DNA from 2 places in the Peribacillus sp. NPDC058075 genome. Region 2 is predicted to be linked to the other one. Evidence: a T-box and tRNA genes for the amino acid it is inferred to sense, from the RefSeq annotation. Region 2 holds a T-box; the other holds one or more tRNA genes.

Region 1 (8,494 bases), on a different contig from region 2:
CACCATTTAACCGTTTCCGCTTCTAATTGGTCTAATGGTACGACTGTGTTGACCAATCCCATATCCAATGCTTCCTGTGCATTGTATTGACGGCATAGGTACCAGATTTCACGCGCCTTTTTATGACCCACGATACGTGCAAGGTAACCAGAACCATAACCAGCATCAAAGCTTCCTACATTCGGTCCAGTTTGTCCGAAAATCGCATTGTCAGCAGCAATCGTCAAGTCACATACCACGTTCAAGACATTACCGCCACCAATTGCATATCCTGCAACCATGGCTACGACTGGTTTTGGAATGACGCGAATCAAACGTTGTAAATCAAGAACATTTAGACGCGGAATGTTATCTTCACCCACATATCCCCCATTTCCGCGTACTTTTTGGTCTCCGCCTGAACAGAATGCTTTGCCGCCTACACCTGTTAAAATAATGACACCAATGCTGGAATCATCACGCGCTCTTGCGAATGCATCAATCATTTCAGCAGTCGTTTTTGGCGTGAATGCATTATGTACATGTGGTCGATTGATGGACACTTTCGCAATCCCGTTATATTTTTCATACAAAATTTCATCATACTCACGTATTGTTTCCCATTGAATCGTCACCTTAATTCCTCCTTTTATTTCGCTTTAAGAACTCACTTATTATTTTACCAAACTTTTCTCCAACTTCCACATGAATCGCATGTCCCGCATCATTTATTATTTTCCATTCGACCCGCTTCAGCTTTTTTTTCATCGAGTCCGCAATTCGACAAAACTTCCGGTCAAGTTCACCAGTTACAAGGAGCACAGGGAAATCAAGGGTTTGCAGTTGTTCCCAGTATGAAGCCTGACTGCCGGTCCCCATACCAAGAAGGCTATTGGAAAGGCCGGCAGGACTATTTGCCAACCGCTGCTCCCGAATGGCTGACCTGGTTTTGGCCGACAACCGTTTTTGACTTTCAAACAAAGGGATGTTTTCCCATTGATCCACAAACGCTTCCATGCCATTTTCAAGAATCCTTTCGGCAAGCTTCCGATCATTTTCCCTTCGCACTTCACGTTCCCCTTCTGTTAAAAGGCCCGGTGAAGCGCTCTCCAATATCAATGTGTCAACATACTCAGGAAACAAACAGGCAAATCCCAATCCGAGCCTTCCGCCCATCGAGTATCCAAGGATATGGGCTTTCGGGAAATGTAACACATCCAGAATATACTTGATATCCTCAGCGACACGCTCCATTTCATACCTTCGATGATCGGCTGGTGACGCAGACATACCATGACCGATGATATCGACCATGATTAACGTATACCTGTCACTCAGTAGCGGAATGAGGAATTTCCATGTATCCCGATTTCCCGTAAATCCATGTAAAAGTACTAGAGGATCTCCATTTCCCGTTATTTCAACAGCATAATTGACATCATTACTGACAATATTCATGATATTTCCCTATCTAACACCATTTTTATTTCCTGGGAAACAAAGCTCCACAAAATTCGATGTTTTTGTAGATTCGACTCTCTTTCTGTCGGAACTTCAATGATTTTGAGTCCTTCGATTTCGAATGACTCTGTAAATACCTTCTCTAACTCATCCCAATTTTGAACCTTGTTGTATTTACCGCCATAAAGCTCGGCCGTATGGGAAAAATCAAGCCCATGAGGCGTGCCGAATAGCGTTTCGAAATGTTCCCTATCATTCGCCTGCGGCAAGAAGGAGAAAATGCCGCCGCCATCATTATTAACCAGCAATATCGTGATATTTTGTTTTTGAAGCTTTGCAGCAAGCAAGCCATTCATATCATGGTAAAAGCTTAAATCCCCAATTGCCAGCACTGTATTTTTTGATACCGTGCTTACGCCAAGCGCAGTGGAAACGACACCATCGATGCCATTTGCCCCGCGATTTGCAATGGTTTTGATTCCTTTTCCATTATTCAAAAAGAAAGTATCCAAATCACGTATGGGCATACTATTCCCGACAAACAACGTCGATTCCAACGGCATCATATCGGCAAGCAGGGCGAACAGCTTGCCTTCGCTTAACTCCGCTTCATCTCTGACGGAGGCTAAGGCCTCCTTCGTCGCACCGTTGACGGTTTGCCATAAGCGAAGCCATTCATCATCAGGGGAGGAAGTAATGCTTTCAGCGATTCGCAGACAAAAATCTTTCTCTTCGCTGTAAATCATATTCGTTGCCAATCCCGCTGGTTCGCGCCAGCCTGCTCCGCCATCGACGACCAAAGTGATTGCCTGTTTTTGTTCTTTCATGAATAACAATAACGGTTTAGAAACAGGCATTGCTCCGAATCGCAAGATCACTTCCGGCCTGAAAGCCGCTTTTGCCGTTTCATCGCGTAGAAACGTATCGTACGCATCAATGATGACGGCCTTGTCATGACTTCCGCTCCTTAACTGTGAAAGAGGATCAGCCAGTACCGGAAAAGCAAGTTTTTCCGCTAATGCGACGATGGCTTCCTTCATCTCTGGATGAGGTAATTCGCCACATACAATCATACCTTGCTTAGCTTGTGACAATGTAGTTGCGACAGCTTCTATTTGTGATGATGACAATGACAGTTCTCCACTGTCAATCAACACTGCAGGCGTCATTTTATTTTGCCTGCATTCCTTTGCTTTCTCCAAATCCGGTATCAATGGTTCTCGAAGCGGGAAATTCAAATGTACAGGCCCTGCCGGCTCGGCTGCAGCTGTTGCCACTGCCCTTGCACCGACCGTTCTGGCATACCGCATCATCCCATCCGTGCTTTCAGGAAGTGCCATTTCGACAAACCATTTAACATGTCTCCCGTAAAGGTGTATCTGATCGATCGCCTGCGGGGCTCCGACATCACGCAATTCATGCGGGCGGTCAGCGGTAAGTACAATAAGCGGCACTCTTGAATAGAAAGCCTCAATGACGGCTGGGTAATAGTTTGCGGCGGCTGTACCTGACGTACAAAGAAGTCCGATAGGTTCTTTTAGGGCCTTAGCCAAACCAAGGGCAAAAAAAGCAGCCGAACGCTCATCCACATTAATATGAATTTCGATATCAGGATGTTCCACCAGCAACAAAGCCAGGGGTGTGGATCGTGAACCAGGGCTCACCACCACATGCTTCACCTCATTTTGTGCCAGCTCATCGACGAATGAAGCAGCATAAGCTGTCAATGCATCTCGGTCATTCATTAAGATTTCCTCCTAAAGCACTTAACATCGGATTGAATTTAATCCCCGTTTCCCGGTATTCACTTTCGGGAGTCGAATCTTCCACTACTCCGCATCCGGCAAAGAGCGATGCCTCATTGTTCTGTATTAGTGCAGAACGGATCCCGACAGCGAATTCCCCGTTTCCATACGTATCCACCCAGCCTAAAGGACCCGCATAAAAGCCACGTTCCAGACCTTCCATTTCCCTGATTCGGACAACGGCCTTTTCTTTGGGAAGTCCGCCCATAGCAGGTGTTGGGTGGAGACTCTCGACAAATTCAAAAATCGTGACACCTTCCTTTGATATACCGCGGACCGGAGTGTACAAATGCTGGATATGGCGGTTTTTCATAAGTGTCGGTCCGGCCGGGACCATCACCTTTTCGCATACTGAATCAAAGGCATTCGATATCATCGACACGACATATTGATGCTCTTGTAAATTCTTTTGGTCATGAAGCAATTCTTCACCAAGACAAACATCTTCCTGCTCATCTTTCCCTCGTCCCATCGATCCAGCAAGACAGGTAGAAAAAACTTCATTTCCCTGTTTCTTAATTAAACGTTCAGGGGTGGCACCGACAAAACAGTCACCACCAGCTTCCAAACTGAAAATATAACTCAATGGCTGCTCAGCAAGCAATTGTTCAAGCACTTTCCCTGAATCAATGGAATGTTCAAAACCAAGCCGAAGCTCCCTTGCCAAAACGATTTTGTCGAGATTTGTCGTCTTGATTTCCTGAACAGCCTCTGCGACCGTCCGTTTCCATTCCTCAGGTTCGACTTCCCTCTGCATAACCAGGGAATTTGCACCCAATCCATTGCCATCCACGCTTTCGAAAAGGAAAGCTTCCCGTTCATTTATCATATCTATGAAGAGTTTTTCTGAATCATCAGGCGAACAAAGTAAGTTTGTCGTTAAGTAAGCTTGTTTCCCCACTATTGACAGCATGAAAGCGGGTATATAAAAAAGGTTGTCCCCGAACTGATTCCAAAGGAGCGTACTGTCAGTTTCATAATCAAAAGAAAAGCCCCCAAACAGTAAAGGACCTGTCGCTTCTACATCGGTCACTCCTGTTTTGACAGCATTATTCTGCAGTTTGATCCAGCTCTTTTCGACTTCTCTGTAACGTTCGGCATTCGATGCCGCTTTGAGTTTCTTAACATTGCCTAAACCGGTGATGGTTATCTCCTTTGCAGGGTCCTCCCAGAAAAAGCGTTCACCCGCGTACCGTTCTCTTCCAGCTTGATAAAATGAAAGGGGGTTGTTGCATTTAATCTTCTTAATATGACTGAATAGAACTTGATCATTCAAGTCCTTCGCCTTTTGTATAGCTGAAGCCAGTCCCTGAAACTGTTCAGTTTCCTCTGAGATAGCCAAAAAAATCCCCCCAAATGTACATTTTAAAAGCTTTTTAACCTATTTAAAGATACACCTCACTTGAACCCCATGTCAATAAAACGCCCCTTTGCCGAACGATTCTTTCCTGCTTTTTTCCTTATTATATGATTCTTAGCGAATGTAGAGAAATATCCTTGATTTTGGAAATGGATCATCCAGGAATTCCTATTATCACCCTTACCCACTTTTCCTGCATTTATTAGGATAACCTTTTGTGCAACATTTCAATATTTGTTATAATTTCGAGAGAACCAATAATGATTTTGAGGAGAGAAATAATGCAAACAGAATACGACGGACTTCCCCTTAAACGGACCTGGAAGATTTGGTGGGAGTTAATTCGTCCACATACACTAACCGCAGCTTTTGTACCAGTCTTACTTGGAACTGTGATTGCACTTTTGGAAGATGGAGTGAATTGGTTACTATTCGCTGCCATGATGATTGCCAGTATCCTGATTCAAGCTGCAACCAATTTATTCAATGAATACTATGATTTCAAGAGAGGCTTGGATACGGAGGAATCCGTAGGCATCGGCGGCGGGATCGTCCGTCATGGGATGACCCCCAAACTAATCATGAGCTTGGCCCTTGGCATGTATGCCATCGCCTTGATAATTGGAATCTATATTTGTGCCGCATCATCTTGGTGGCTTGCTGCAGTCGGACTGGTTTGCATGCTTGTCGGCTATCTTTATACAGGCGGTCCCCTGCCCATTTCATATACACCATTCGGGGAACTTTTTTCTGGATTGTTCATGGGCTTTTTGATAATCCTGATCGCCTTTTTCATTCAAACCGGTGATGTTTCTTCAACAGCCATCTTAATCGCCATTCCAAGTGGGGTTTTGGTCGGGTTGATCAACTTATCCAATAACCTTCGTGACCACGATGGGGATAAGGCACATGGCCGCAAAACGATGCCAGTAGTGATGGGCAGGAAAAACGCCCTGACATTCATGGCAATCATGTTCGCTTTCTGTTATCTATGGCTTGTTGGGCTAGTTCTTACCGGAAGCGTAACGGCGTGGATTCTCCTTGCCTTCCTTAGCATACCGAAGGCCATGGCCGCAATCAAAGGCTTCGTAGGCAAAACGCAGCCGATCACAATGGTCCCGGCAATGAAAGCCACGGCCCAAACGAACACCTTCTTTGGCTTACTCATGGCCATTGGATTATTCATCAGTTATTTTATCTAATCTCCGAGGACTGAGCTCATCCGCTCAGTCCTTTTTTCTGTATTCCATTGCATATTGTTTTCCTATACTCCGATTCGGGTAATAGATAATACAACCATCTTACCAATATAAAATGAGATTTGGACTATAGAAGGAGTGAATAGGATATGGCAACGAAACAACAAACGCAGAAATTAAAAAAGGAACTGCTTCAAGAAAAAAATGAGTTAAGTAGTAGAATTCAAAATGATGAACAATCCGTTCTGGATAAAAGCCAGACGGAATCAGTAGGGGAATTATCATCTTATGATAATCATCCTGCTGACCTAGGAACCGAATTATTCGAGATGGAACGGAATCAAGCACTCGATGAGCATGCACAATCAGAAATGGAGAAAATCGACGAAGCATTAAAAGCAATGGAAGAAGGTTCGTATGGCCATTGTATAACCTGCAATAGGGAAATCCCCATCGAGAGGCTTGAAGCGATTCCAAGCACTCTCTACTGTGTCGAGCATGCCCCGGAACGATCACTTTCACAAGACCGGCCAGTGGAGGAGGAAATACTGATTCCATCCAAGGGTGATCATTTTGAAAATCGTCATGGAAATGAAATAGTGGATAAAGAGGATAGCTTTGGTGAAGTCGCCAAATTCGGTACATCCGAGACGCCATCTGATTACACCGGCGATCATGACAATTATAATGATCTTTATAAAACCGAAGATGAAACGGATGGATTTCCAGAAGACTATGAAGGATTTGCAGCAAATGATATCGAAGGAAAAAATAGGGTGGATATACCGAACAAAAAACAAAAGGAATATGAAAATACATTAGAAGAAGAAAATATCGATTCCCAGCTTGGAGACATTCCTTATAAACAAAAAGATAGTTATATCAATGAAAAGAAATGAAAAAAGGAAGCATACATGAATGTATGCTTCCTTTTTTGTTATGACCCGTACGGGATTCGAACCCGTGTTACCGCCGTGAAAGGGCGGTGTCTTAACCGCTTGACCAACGGGCCAAATGGCGGAGAAGGAGGGATTTGAACCCTCGCGCCGCTCGCGCGACCTACACCCTTAGCAGGGGCGCCTCTTCAGCCTCTTGAGTACTTCCCCATGGCTCCGCAGGTAGGACTCGAACCTACGACCGTTCGGTTAACAGCCGAATGCTCTACCACTGAGCTACTGCGGAACAATATGAATATGGTGGGCCTAAATGGACTCGAACCATCGACCTCACGCTTATCAGGCGTGCGCTCTAACCAGCTGAGCTATAGGCCCATATTTGGAGCGGGTGAAGGGAATCGAACCCTCATCATCAGCTTGGAAGGCTGAGGTTTTACCACTAAACTACACCCGCGAAATGGGGCGACTGATGGGAATCGAACCCACGAATGCCTGAACCACAATCAGGTGCGTTAACCACTTCGCCACAATCGCCGTAATTTTGTAAGATATGGTGGCTCAGGACGGAATCGAACCGCCGACACAAGGATTTTCAGTCCTTTGCTCTACCGACTGAGCTACTGAGCCACATTTGTATTAATTTAAAAAATGGCGGTCCCGACGGGAATCGAACCCGCGATCTCCTGCGTGACAGGCAGGCATGTTAACCGCTACACCACGGGACCTAATAATTGCGGGGACAGGATTTGAACCTGCGACCTTCGGGTTATGAGCCCGACGAGCTACCGGACTGCTCCACCCCGCGACGGTAATAATGAAACGATTTGCATCAAGTTTTCGTGTATATCGTTTTTTGGCTTCCTCTATGTAAGGTTGTTTAAAAACAACTTGTTGCTTTTTAAAAAAATGGAGGAGGTAGAGGGATTCGAACCCCCGCGGGATTTGACTCCCCTGTCGGTTTTCAAGACCGATCCCTTCAGCCGAACTTGGGTATACCTCCACGGCATTAAAGAAATGAATATGGTGGACCTTGTAGGACTCGAACCTACGACCGGACGGTTATGAGCCGTCTGCTCTAACCAGCTGAGCTAAAGGTCCTTATATTTATTGGTAGCGGCGGAGGGGATCGAACCCCCGACCTCACGGGTATGAACCGTACGCTCTAGCCAGCTGAGCTACACCGCCAATATAATATAAGTATCTGATTGAAAAATGGTGGAGCCTAGCGGGATCGAACCGCTGACCTCCTGCGTGCAAGGCAGGCGCTCTCCCAGCTGAGCTAAGGCCCCATTCATTAAAAATCACGTGGTCGGGAAGACAGGATTCGAACCTGCGACCCCTTGGTCCCAAACCAAGTGCTCTACCAAGCTGAGCTACTTCCCGCAATAAAAACATGGTGCGCCCGGCGGGAGTCGAACCTACAACCTTCTGATTCGTAGTCAGATGCTCTATCCAATTGAGCTACGGGCGCATATTATGATGGTGCCGAGGACCGGAATCGAACCGGTACGGTAGTCACCTACCGCAGGATTTTAAGTCCTGTGCGTCTGCCAGTTCCGCCACCCCGGCACATACGAAAAGTGGAGCGGAAGACGGGATTCGAACCCGCGACCCCAACCTTGGCAAGGTTGTATTCTACCACTGAACTACTTCCGCATGAAAGATGCGGGTGAAGGGACTTGAACCCCCACGCCTTGCGGCGCCAGATCCTAAGTCTGGTGCGTCTGCCAATTCCGCCACACCCGCATATAAAATGGTGAGCCATGAAGGATTCGAACCTTCGACCCTCTGATT
Region 2 (11,959 bases):
AATTTGCGTTTTACTCGTGAGTTTGCGCCTTTTACTCGTGAGTTCGCATCATTTACTCGTGAATTCTCGCCTTTTACTCGTGAATTTACGATTTACCCGTGGGTTCGCACCATTTACTCGTGAATTCACACGATTTACTCGTAAATTTACGATTTACTCGTGGGTTTGAGCCTTTTACTCGTGGGTTCGCACCATTTACTCGTGAATTCACACGATTTACTCGTGGGTTTGAGCCTTTTACTCGTGAATTCACGCCATTTACTCGTGGGTTCGCACCATTTACTCGTGAATTCACACGATTTACTCGTGAGTTTACGCCTTTTACTCGTAAAATCCAAAAAAGACAGCTCTCCTGTTTCAGGGAGCTGTTTTTTTGTTTTATCCTCTTAGCTCTGCGCCGGCTTTTTCTTTAACGGCTTCAAGCACTTTATCATGTGCTTTTGTAATGTCCTCGTCCGTCAGTGTACGTTCCGGGTCGAAGTATTTCAGTGAGTAGGCAATGGATTTCTTGCCTTCCTCCATTCTTTCACCTTCGTATAGGTCGAAGATGCTTACTTCTTTCAGCAGTTTACCACCGGCTTCTTCAATAATATCCTGAATGTTACCGGCTTTCGTAGCTTGATCCACAACGAGCGCGATATCGCGTGTGGTTGATGGATAGCGCGGAATGGTTTGGTACGCAATCGGCGCGACTTCGGCTTCAGCCAATGCTTTTAAGGAAAGTTCGAAAATGTATGTTTCTTTAATATCCAAGTCTTTTTGGACAGTTGGGTGCACTTGGCCGATAAAGCCAATCATTTCATCATTCAATAGTACTTCCGCTGTCCGTCCTGGATGCATGTCGTTGATTTCCGCTTGGCGATAACTGATTTGATCAGCTAATCCAAGTGTGTCGAATAATGCTTCGATCACGCCTTTGGCTACAAAGAAATCCACTGGTTTCTTTTCACCTTGCCATAGATGTGACTCCCATAGGCCTGTGATTGCTCCAGCAATATGTTCTTTTTCTTCAGGCAGTTCTTGTTCGTCACGCTTAAAGAATACAGAACCGATTTCATACAGTGCCAGTGAATCAATTTGGCGGGCATTGTTATATTTCACGACTTCCAGCAATTGAGGCACGATGCTTAAACGCAGCTGGCTCCGTTCTTCACTCATTGGCATTGCTAATCGTATGGATTCTCTTGCTCCCAGTGCAAATTGGGACGCTTTTTCCTGGCTTGTCAGTGAATAGGTCACCGCTTGATAAAGGCCTGCGCCTTCAAGTGTACGGCGTGCCTTCCGCCGTTTAATTTGATAGTCTGTCAATTGGCCTGGAGTAGCAGCACCAATCGGCAGTGTAGCGGGAATGTTATCATATCCAAATAAACGTGCAGCCTCTTCGACTAAATCAGCTTCAATCGTAATATCACCACGGCGCGTCGGGACTGTGATTGTGAATGTTTCATTGTCAAGTTCAACGCCAAATTGCAGACGTTTGAAAATCGATTCCACAACGGATACGGTCATGCTTGTTCCAAGAAGTGTGTTGATTTTTTCAAGAGTGATGCTAATGACCGCAGGTTCCATAGTCAATTCATCAACTTCTGCTGCTCCTTGTAAGACTGTTCCGCCTGCATATTGTGCAATCAATTGTGCAGCACGTTCTCCAGCTTCACGTACACGGGCCGGATCGACACCTTTTTCAAAGCGGGCACTAGCTTCACTGCGTAATCCATGGTCCTTTGAAGCTTTACGAACTACAGTACCTGCAAAATATGCACTTTCAATAATGATGTTCGTCGTATCATTTTTCACTTCGGAATCTGCTCCGCCCATCACACCTGCTATCGCTACTGGCTCGCTGCCATTTGTGATCACTAAATGGTCAGGTGTCAAAGTGCGTTCCGCTTCATCCAATGTTACGATTTTTTCAGCATCCTTCGCTCTGCGGATGACAATTTCCTTTGAACCAAAGCGGTCATAATCAAAGGCATGGAGCGGTTGGCCGTATTCAAGTAAAATGTAGTTCGTGATATCCACCACATTATTATGAGGTCGGATACCTGCAGACATCAACCTAGTCTGCATCCAAAGCGGTGAGGGTCCGATTTTGACATCCTTGATGATTTTAGCCAGGTATATCGGGTTATCTTCTTTCGCTTCAACTTTGACACTGATATAATCCGTTGCTTTTTCAGCTGCCTCTTCTTTCTCGACAACCGGCCATTTCACTTCCCGGCCTAGAATGGCTCCCACTTCGTATGCAACACCAAGCATGCTCAATGCGTCGGAACGGTTTGGAGTCAGCCCAAGTTCCAGCACTTCATCACTTAAACCAAGTTCCTCCAATGCATCTTTCCCTACTTCCACATCATTAGGGAAGACGAAGATGCCTGTAGCATAATCCTTGGAAACGAGCTTGGATTCGAAGCCCAATTCCTGAAGCGAGCAAATCATCCCGTGCGATTCCTCTCCGCGAAGTTTCGCTTTCTTGATTTTGAAATTACCTGGAAGGACTGCGCCAACAGTAGCGACTGCGACTTTTTGGCCTTTATCGACATTCGGTGCTCCACAGATGATTTGAACGGGATTTTCGGCCCCGATATCAACTTGGCATTTATTCAATTTATCCGCATTTGGATGCTGTTCACGTTCAATGACATGCCCGATGACGACCCCTTTTAGCCCTTCACTTTTCTTTTCCACCCCTTCAACCTCAATGCCGCTTTTCGTGATTTTGTCAGCTAGCTCCGTCGCATTGATGCCTGAAAGGTCAACATAATCTTGTAACCATTTATATGACACAAACATGGTAGGTCCTCCTTTTCAAAATAAAAAATTTATGCTTCGTGATGGTTGAATTGTTTTAAGAATCGAACATCATTCGTATAGAAATGACGGATATCATCCACGCCGTACTTTAACATGGCAATCCGTTCCACGCCGATTCCAAATGCGAATCCTGAATATTTCTTGGAATCGAAGCCAGCCATTTCTAGGACGTTCGGATGAACGATCCCGCCGCCAAGCACTTCGATCCAGCCTGTTTGTTTACAAACGCTGCAGCCTTTACCGCCGCAGATTTTACAAGAAATATCCACTTCGACGGAAGGCTCCGTAAATGGGAAGAAACTAGGACGAAGACGGATTTCACGGTCTTGCCCGAATACTTTTTTCGCAAATACGTCCAGTGTTCCTTTCAGGTCGCTCATGCTGATGTTCTCATCGATGACCAAGCCCTCAATTTGCTGGAATTGATGGGAGTGTGTCGCATCATCGTTATCACGGCGATAAACTTTTCCTGGGCAAATGATTTTAACAGGACCTTGACCTTTATGTCTTTCCATCGTTCTGGCTTGAACAGGTGAAGTGTGCGTACGCATCAGGATTTCATCCGTTATGTAGAACGAATCCTGCATATCACGTGCCGGATGGCTTTTTGGCAAGTTAAGTGCCTCGAAGTTGTAGTAGTCGCTTTCGACTTCAGGACCTTCCGCAACGGTATAACCCATACCGATGAATAAGTCTTCGATTTCTTCGACAACACGTGTTAAAGGGTGTAGATTCCCCTTGTTAACCGGACGTCCAGGAAGTGTGACGTCAATCGTTTCAGTTGCTAGCTTTGCATTGACTGCCGCCGTTTCAAGTGCTTTTTGTTTCTCCTCGATCTTTGTTGCGATCGCTTCCCGTACATCATTGGCTAGTGCCCCGATTTTCGGGCGTTCTTCGGCAGATAATTTACCCATGCCGCGCAATACCTCGGTGATTGGCCCTTTTTTCCCTAAATAAGCAACACGGACTTCATTCAGTTCTTTCAATTCGGAAGCGGCGGCAACTTTTTGCAACGCTTCTTCCTGCAGTTCTAGTAAACGTTCCTGCATCATGTCTTCCTCCTTTATTTTCCTTTTGTAAAAATGAACACAAAAAAACCCCGATCCCTAAAGGGACGAGGTTTATGTATCGCGGTACCACCCTTATTAGTGCATAAACAAAAAAACTTCTGCACTCACTTCATTAAAAATAACGGCTCTTCACCGGAACATTTTTCAGACACCCTGTCTTCCCAATGCCAACTCGAAAGGTGAATTCACTTAAGCAGTGCCATAAAAATGCTTTCAGTCAAGGCATTTTCTCCCTGGATATGGTTAACTTAACCTACTACTCTTTGTCATCGTTGTTATCATTATAAAATTCTGTTTTATTATATTATAATTCTTCGGCCGTTTCAAATCGATTTTCGTAAATGGTACATTAAAATCCCGGCAGCGATCCCCACATTCAATGATTCGCTTTTTCCGTAGATGGGAATATAAAGGTTTTTAGTCGTTTTCACCAGTAATTCCTTCGATACACCTTGGCCTTCATTACCGACCAGCAGGGCAAATCGGGAAGACTTTTCCACTTCTTCAAATGGCGATGCACCTTCTAATGCCGTGCCATATACCGGTGTGCCGCTTTGCTTCAGCTCATCGATGATTTCAGAAAGGTTCCCTTTAATGACCGGCATATGAAAGAGGCTCCCTTGCGTCGAACGGACCACTTTTGGATTATACAGGTCAGCACACCCTTCGCCAAGTATGACCGCATCGATTCCAGCTGCATCCGCTGTCCTGATCATCGTTCCAATATTCCCCGGATCTTGGACGGCATCGATCAGCAATAGTTTATCCGGATTGATGGACGCCATGCTCGTTGATTTCTGTTCACAAACCGCAGCAATTCCCTGCGGGGCTTCGGTATCACAAATCGCCTTCATAATATCATTTTTCACATAAATGAGTTCTGTGCCTTCCACCTTAAAATGGGCAGGCATTTCAGTTTCTTCATTGATGATCACTTCCAAGACGATTTCTTCTTTTAAGGCTTCTTCAACTAGGTGAAAACCCTCGACTAAATATTTACCTGTTTTATCTCGTTCTTTTTTCGTCAAAAGTTTTTTCCATTGCTTAACTTGCGGGTTTTTTACGGATTCGATATATTTCAAGGGTAAACGCTCCTTTAACTTCACACTGATTTTCCTATTATAACGCAATTCACATACATATTGCATGCGAGTTTGTGAAATGCTATTAATGTCAGTCATTATGTGTTAGGGGAGGAATAATTATGAATTTAAACTTACGTAATGCGATCATCCAAAATGTATCTGGAAATTCGCAAGAGCAGCTGGAAGACACGATTGTCGATGCCATACAAAATGGCGAGGAAAAAATGCTGCCTGGATTGGGAGTATTATTCGAGGTCATCTGGCAAAATTCATCCGAGCAGGAAAAACAGGAAATGATCACTGCTCTTGAATCAGGATTAAAAAAATAACAGCCTTCAGTGGCTGTTATTTTTTTGATTTCGCTTCGCAAGACTTCAGTTCTTCAATGGAGACTTCTTCATCTAGCAGCAAGATGAATTTTTTTGCGCTCACTTCTTCAAGCATCGCTTTTGTCTCATCATAAGAGTAGCCGTATTTCGTGAAAAAGCTGCGTAAATCTCCAGATCCTTCATCTGTGAAGTAGTGGAAAATTTTCAAGAAAAGAGTGTCCTCCTTATCCTGATTGGCAATGATCAGTATATCCGTATGTTCATTTCCAAGCTGCACATCATTTTTTATATCAGCTGCCACTGTCATTTGGGTGCCAGATACGCCTTTAGCTTTTAAGTCTTGAATTGCAGCAAGTAGTTCCGGATTAGAGTCAAAAACACCATATACGTTTTTTTCCATGTTTCTCCCTCTCCTTGTTACTCTACTAAAAATAAAATTCCTTAGTCATTATACCTTGCTGCTTTAACAATAAACAAGCAAATAGTATAGCGGAGATTCCTATCTAATGCACGGGGAAACCCTTTGCCTAAAGCCAGACACTTGCTTTTGGCGGGGGTCCAGCGTGCTTCCTCGGTTTGCGCCTGTGGGGTCTCCCTTAGACGTGCCTTCCTCGCAAGAGTCTCGCACACCTGCTCCAATCAACTAGATTGAAATCAAATCACAGGAGTATAAGATGTTGCTTTGGGTCAGGTGATTCGAGAACATAATTTGATGAAAGAAATATTTTGCGAACCCTCTTTACCACAAACTGAAGAACAGCCTTGTGAAGGCTGTTCTTTTTGCGTATTACAGTTTGTCGGTATTAATTCGATTTTTGATGTATCCTTCTTGCAAGTCCTCCTCTTGCTGCCCGCTGGCATTCGGGCTCACGGTCCGATCCAGTGACCCTTGAGCATCAAGGGCTTTATCAGTATCAGCAGAAAACGGGTCTGCATGTGGGTCGCTTGCTAGTGTTCCTTCATAATTCCCTGGTTTTTTCTTCTTGAATTTTTCTGTGGAGTTCCCCCAGATTTCCCTTTGTTGAGCTCGCTTTGTATCCAGCTCTTCATTTCCAAAGATGTTCGCAGAATTCCCATGGAGTTCTTCGCTTCTGCCTGGCTGTGCTTCCACTTCCCCTGTTTGATAGGCATTCGCTGTTGTTTCAGGAAAAAGGTTCGGGTCCGGATTGTTCACCACACCTGTTTTAAGCGGATTCTCTGCAGGCTCGTCCGTTTCCTCCATGCGATTGGAAGTTATGTTATCCCGTGCTGATACGGTTTCCGATTCATCTAAAAGAATCAAGTATTTTCCAGCCTTCACTTCATTTATATAAGCAGTTGCTTCACTATCGGCAAGCCCTAACTCACCTAGTCGGTTCCTTATATCTTCAGAACCCTCGTTCAGGAAAAAGTGTTTCATCTTATCAATGAAAGAATCCTCATTAGAGTTAGTAACGACGTCGACATCCAGATCATGCTTTTCATTGACGAGATCCAAATCTTCTTTCCTATCAGCTATTACCGTTATTTCTCCTTCATGGACCCCCTTTTCCTTGAGGGATTGTATAGCCTGGATTATTTCTCTTTCCGTATTAAAAACACCATATAATGTTTTTCCCATGCTTCTTCCTCCTCCTCTTATTCCGATATTTCTTCTTATGTGTATTTATACCCTAATGGGTGCTAATTAAACAAAAAGGCTTGCCTTCCCTAGGCTCGAACCTTTAATAAGTCTTTAAAAATCAAAAAGAAGCCTGCAGTTTTAAAAACTGCAGGCCATTTCCTTCACTCTTAGAAGCGGTCGGTTCTACGTTCAGTTGCCTTTTTCTCATTTACAATCGATTCATCTGTACTATCAAACTGGATATCTTCCTTTTTAAGAGTATCCTGAACTTGTTCCGTTTCTTGTACAGCATGTTTCTTGATGACAATTTCATCAGTGACGACCGGTTTTTTCGAAACTTCCAATTTTTCTTCAACTACGGGAATCCGTAATGTTTCCCCATCTTCAATGCTTCCGGTTTCCAGATCCGATTCACGTCCTGAAACTGATCTATGCTCGACTGTCACTTCTTCGTGTTCAACAGGGACATTAATCGTTTTATGCTGTTCATTGACTTCTTTGTTAATGACGACTTCACCTGTCTGAACTCTTTCTTTGTCAATGTTCAGCTGTTCTTCCCGAAGCTTAAGCGTCCTTTCATCCTCAGGCAATTCACGGCCTTGTCCGTTGACTCCATAAACATCTTCTTTATTTAACGCATCGTTTTTTTCAGTGCCGTTATATAGTTGGTTGGTGGAGTTAGTATCAAGCCTTGTACCGGCAGTGTCCATTGTTCCGGTCGTGAATTTATCTTTTGCCGTTCCAAGATGGCCTTCCCCTTCTTCTACAAGAACCAGGACTTTTCCATTTTCTACATCAAAGACATGTTCAGCCGCTTCACTATTCGAAAGGCCTGCATTCGCCAATCTTGTTGAAAGGTCTGCCGTGTCATCCGGCATGAAGAAGCGTGCCACCTTGTCCATAAATGATTCGTCGTTAGGAACATTCGTCATTGTATGAACATCCGTTTCGCGTTGAGTGTTCGTGAAATCCAATGTTTCTTCCTTGTCCGCGACGACCGTGATATCGTCCCCTTCAAAGCCCTTTGCCTTAAGTGCATTTATTGCCTGGATTACTTCTGCATTTGATTCATATACTCCATATACTGTTTTATTCAATTTACATTCCTCCTTAGGTTTTGTTGTTTCGTTTAGTGGATGCTATGTATAAACAATACCCGCCATGTTCCTAAGTAAACGAGGAATTCATATTTCATTTATGTTATATCATTTACAAATTGTTCTCAGCACAGAACGCTTTTTCAATTGAAATCCAGACATTTCAAGGGTTTCCCCATTTATAAAAATGTAATGTTTAACCAAATAATGCTATTTCATTTTTCTTTTCTTCTATTATAAAGCCACAGCCTTTAATAGCAGGTCTGCAATATGCACCGCTTTCGTACAATCCCCCAAGTTCTCCCTCTCGATCCCCAATTGCATTTGCAACAGACAGCCAGGATTTGCCGTGACAACAATATCTGCCTGTGTCGATTTCGTGTGCTCCATTTTAGAGTCAAGAATATTCATCGACATCTCTGATTCTACAATATTATAAATCCCCGCTGAGCCGCAGCACCGATCCGCATCCTTCATTTCCCTAAAATCGATTCCTTCTATCGATTGAAGGAGAATTCGCGGAGCCAAGGAGGTGTTCATTACATTCCGTAAATGGCAGGAATCCTGAAAAGTTACCGATTGAGCTGGCAGTTTCAAGCGTACTTTTTCCTGAAAACGCAAATCAACGAGAATCTCGCTGATATCTTTCAGCTTTTTTTTAAATGCGATTGCACGGTCGTGCCATTCCGGTTCAGTTTGGAGCAGATGGTCATAATCTATGAGAAAAGCGCCGCAGCCGCCGGCATTCGTAATAATATAATCAACTTCCTCCGCTTCAAAAGCTTCTATATTTCGCTTGGCCAGTTGCCTAGCACCTTCTTTTTCGCCACTGTGCCCATGCAGCGCCCCGCAACATGCCTGGGATTTTGGAATTACGATTTCACATCCGGCCAGCTGAAGAAGCTTTAGTGTCGCCTTGTTCGTTTCCAAAAACATCGTATCCATCAAGCAGCCGGAAAAGAAAGCCACCTTTTTAAGCGGCGTTCCGATTGCAGGCAGCTCGGTTGGCCTATTTTTCATTTCTGATTTTTTCGGGACTTTCGGCAGCACTTTTTCCATGGTTGCCAAATTATCCGGAAGCATGTTGAGGACTCCCGTTTTCCGGGCCATGTATTGCAGTCCTGATCTCTGATAGAAGCCAAGCAAACTCGTCATTGCCTGCATTCGCTCCTGGTGCGGGAATAACCCGCTAAAAACGGCCTTGCGGATCGTTTTTACAGGGTAACTGTGTTTTTTATTCTGATGGATGATATCCCTTGCTTCTTCAAGAAGATGTCCATATTTCACACCTGAAGGACACACAGGCTCACAAGCCCTGCAGCCGAGGCAAAGACTCAACGAGCGTTCTACATCCTCATCAGGCTCAATCACACCATCGGCCACCGCTTTCATGAGTGCGATCCGGCCCCTTGGTGAATGGGATTCCTTCAGCCCCGATTCTATGTATGTCGGGCAATGGGGTAAGCAAAAGCCGCAGCGCATGCAATTCAACAATTCATCTTCATTCATTTTTTCCGCGAATTGAATGGCAATGGTTTCTCTTTCCTGAACTGTCGTCATGAAGTAACCACCACCCTTTTCCTGGTTTCCTTGGCAAATACTTTGCCTGGATTCATGATGTTATTGGGATCGAAAGCTTGTTTAATCGCCCTCATGGCATCAATCCCTTCTTTCTTCAGCTTCCATTCAAGATAAGGGGCCTTCATCGCCCCTACACCATGTTCACCGGTAATCGTTCCGCCAAGGTCGATAGCCGCGGCAAAAATGTCAGCAAAAGCGAGCTCCACCCTCTCCATTTCCTCATGATCACGAGCGTCGGTAATGCATGTTGGATGCAGGTTCCCATCCCCAGCATGACCGAACGTGCAAATGTCCACGTTATGCTTGACAGCGATCTCATTAATCGCTTTAACCATTTTGGCAATTTCCGACCGCGGAACGGTGGCATCTTCCAAAATGGTCGTCGGTTTGAGGCGTGCCAGTGCAGAGAGGGCTGTCCGTCTTGCGGTTTTCAAGGCGACAGCGTCAGATTCCGTTTCGGCAATTTCCACGGAAACCGCCTTTTCCTCTAGACAGATATCGGCCATCCTTTTCATATCACGTTCCACCACTTCCGGCGGACCATCCTGTTCAATCAGCAGGACGGCTTCCACATTGGTGGGCAAACCGATTTTCGCGAAGTCCTCAACAACGATTAAAGTCGGCCGATCCAGAAATTCCAATGTAACAGGAATGATCTTATTTGAAATGATCTTGGCCACTGACTGGGCTGCAGCATCCAGATCTTGGTATAAGGCAAGCATCGTCTTTGTCGTTTCTGGCATGGGGATCAGCTTTAGGATCGCTTCCGTAACGATTCCCAAGGTCCCTTCAGATCCGACAAATAGTTTCGTTAAATCATATCCGGCTACGTCTTTGGCAAGCTTGCCCCCTGTTCGAATAATGTCCCCATTCGGAAGGACAACTTCAAGCCCGATGACATAATCACGGGTGACTCCGTACTTTAATCCTCGCAGTCCACCAGAATTCTCATTAATGTTGCCGCCAATCGTGGAGATTTTCATCGAACTTGGATCCGGAGGATAAAACAATCCCTTTTCTTCAACTGCTGAAATCAAGTCCAATGTGATGAGCCCAGGCTGTACGGTCGCCGTTAAGTTCTCTTCATCTATTTCAAGTAATGAATTCATCCGATTGAATAAAAGGACAAGCCCCCCCTCTGTCGGACAGGTGCCTCCGCTCAAATTCGTCCCAGACCCGCGTGGAACGATCGGAACATTATATTCGTTGCAAACTTTGACGATGGCTGCGACTTCAGCTGTGCTGCCCGGTTTAATGACAGCATCCGGCATCGCTTGAAAGCCTGGCGTTGCATCATATGAATAGACCAGGCATTCCACTTTCGATTCATCGTAATTCTCCTGACCGACGATGGTAAGAAGTAGCTGCTTAACCTGCTTTGTTAACATGTACATCCTCCTCATATAAACATAGGGAATTCGAGATTTTTTATATGATGTAAGTATAAGAAAAAAACTCTCGGCCTTCTATGTATGAACATACAGAGTTTAGAGCTTTACATAGAATTAATTTGTACGTTTATCCAATACACTTACTGCTAGATACATAGTGACTAAATCATCTAGCTTCCTAGGATTCAACCGGGTCAAATCTTCTATGCGCTTGAGCCTGTAATGGAGGGTATTGATATGGATATGCAAGGCCATAGCGGTCTCCTTCAAAGATAGATCACATGCAAAATACATGGAAAGGGTTTTAAGCAGCTCCTCATTAGGAAGCAACTCCTGAATCGTCCGGGATAAATATTCCTGTCTTGTTTCAGCAGTAACTTCATCAAGCAGGACCTCAAGCTTCAAGTCCTCGTCAAATATGATCCCCGATGAAGGAAACGCGATTTTCAAGGAACGTTCCGCTTTAAAAAACGCTGACCTGAAAGCGGATCCCGATGCACGCGAACTAACTCCTGCACACACTTTATAGCCCGAACTCTCTTCAAGCTTTTTTTGCAGGTTACTTAGTTTCTTAAATTGCTGGTTTTTTGAACCGATGAAATCAGCTATTGAAAGAATGACGAATTGGTTCCTCCCCCAACGGACTGCGATGTCATTGGGATGCTGCTGTCTTATGTATATCTGAAGCGTTCTCCATACATGAGGTTCAATGATTTCCTCAGTCTTGAATTCACCAACGGTGATGATCCGGTCTGCATGAACATCGACCCCAAGCAACTTGGCCTTCTGAAGGAAATGCTCATTGAACATCTGCAGCTGATACCATTCAAATACAAAGAATTCCATCAGGCGTGATTGGGATTCTGCTTGTTCAATATGATAGCTTTCCTGGATGAACATCTCCGTCATCTTTTTTAATAGTTCCGCATAAGGGGAAACATGTTTGGGGTCACCTGTAATTCCAATGACACAAACGGCTTCCTGGTTGA

Evidence for each region. The T-box of region 2 lies ahead of pheS (phenylalanine--tRNA ligase subunit alpha). A T-box ahead of a tRNA ligase gene usually reads a tRNA of that ligase, here a tRNA-Phe.
Region 1: it encodes a tRNA-Phe, which carries the amino acid that the T-box ahead of pheS (phenylalanine--tRNA ligase subunit alpha) is inferred to sense. The anticodon was not compared.

The regions. Positions count from the first base shown of each region.
Region 1 covers NZ_JBHVSL010000005.1:160,558-169,051, forward strand. The annotation lists gene menB (1,4-dihydroxy-2-naphthoyl-CoA synthase) at 1-608, opposite strand, end outside; gene menH (2-succinyl-6-hydroxy-2,4-cyclohexadiene-1-carboxylate synthase) at 616-1,437, opposite strand; gene menD (2-succinyl-5-enolpyruvyl-6-hydroxy-3-cyclohexene-1-carboxylic-acid synthase) at 1,434-3,185, opposite strand; gene ACFVS1_RS24240 (isochorismate synthase) at 3,178-4,587, opposite strand; gene ACFVS1_RS24245 (1,4-dihydroxy-2-naphthoate polyprenyltransferase) at 4,887-5,807, shown strand; gene ACFVS1_RS24250 (TraR/DksA C4-type zinc finger protein) at 5,954-6,703, shown strand; tRNA gene ACFVS1_RS24255 (tRNA-Glu) at 6,745-6,816, opposite strand; tRNA gene ACFVS1_RS24260 (tRNA-Ser) at 6,820-6,910, opposite strand; tRNA gene ACFVS1_RS24265 (tRNA-Asn) at 6,912-6,986, opposite strand; tRNA gene ACFVS1_RS24270 (tRNA-Ile) at 6,999-7,075, opposite strand; tRNA gene ACFVS1_RS24275 (tRNA-Gly) at 7,081-7,154, opposite strand; tRNA gene ACFVS1_RS24280 (tRNA-His) at 7,159-7,234, opposite strand; tRNA gene ACFVS1_RS24285 (tRNA-Phe) at 7,252-7,327, opposite strand; tRNA gene ACFVS1_RS24290 (tRNA-Asp) at 7,350-7,425, opposite strand; tRNA gene ACFVS1_RS24295 (tRNA-Met) at 7,432-7,505, opposite strand; tRNA gene ACFVS1_RS24300 (tRNA-Ser) at 7,608-7,700, opposite strand; tRNA gene ACFVS1_RS24305 (tRNA-Ile) at 7,722-7,798, opposite strand; tRNA gene ACFVS1_RS24310 (tRNA-Met) at 7,809-7,885, opposite strand; tRNA gene ACFVS1_RS24315 (tRNA-Ala) at 7,914-7,989, opposite strand; tRNA gene ACFVS1_RS24320 (tRNA-Pro) at 8,007-8,083, opposite strand; tRNA gene ACFVS1_RS24325 (tRNA-Arg) at 8,095-8,171, opposite strand; tRNA gene ACFVS1_RS24330 (tRNA-Leu) at 8,181-8,269, opposite strand; tRNA gene ACFVS1_RS24335 (tRNA-Gly) at 8,282-8,356, opposite strand; tRNA gene ACFVS1_RS24340 (tRNA-Leu) at 8,365-8,446, opposite strand; tRNA gene ACFVS1_RS24345 (tRNA-Lys) at 8,455-8,494, opposite strand, start outside.
Region 2 covers NZ_JBHVSL010000001.1:635,655-647,613, reverse strand. The annotation lists gene ACFVS1_RS03285 (hypothetical protein) at 99-413, shown strand; gene pheT (phenylalanine--tRNA ligase subunit beta) at 379-2,793, opposite strand; gene pheS (phenylalanine--tRNA ligase subunit alpha) at 2,823-3,863, opposite strand; T-box leader at 3,922-4,163, opposite strand; gene ACFVS1_RS03270 (TrmH family RNA methyltransferase) at 4,208-4,966, opposite strand; gene sspI (small acid-soluble spore protein SspI) at 5,089-5,298, shown strand; gene ACFVS1_RS03260 (general stress protein) at 5,315-5,698, opposite strand; gene ACFVS1_RS03255 (YflT domain-containing protein) at 6,086-6,898, opposite strand; gene ACFVS1_RS03250 (YsnF/AvaK domain-containing protein) at 7,069-7,998, opposite strand; gene ACFVS1_RS03245 ((Fe-S)-binding protein) at 8,233-9,558, opposite strand; gene glcD (glycolate oxidase subunit GlcD) at 9,555-10,967, opposite strand; gene ACFVS1_RS03235 (PucR family transcriptional regulator) at 11,085-11,959, opposite strand, start outside.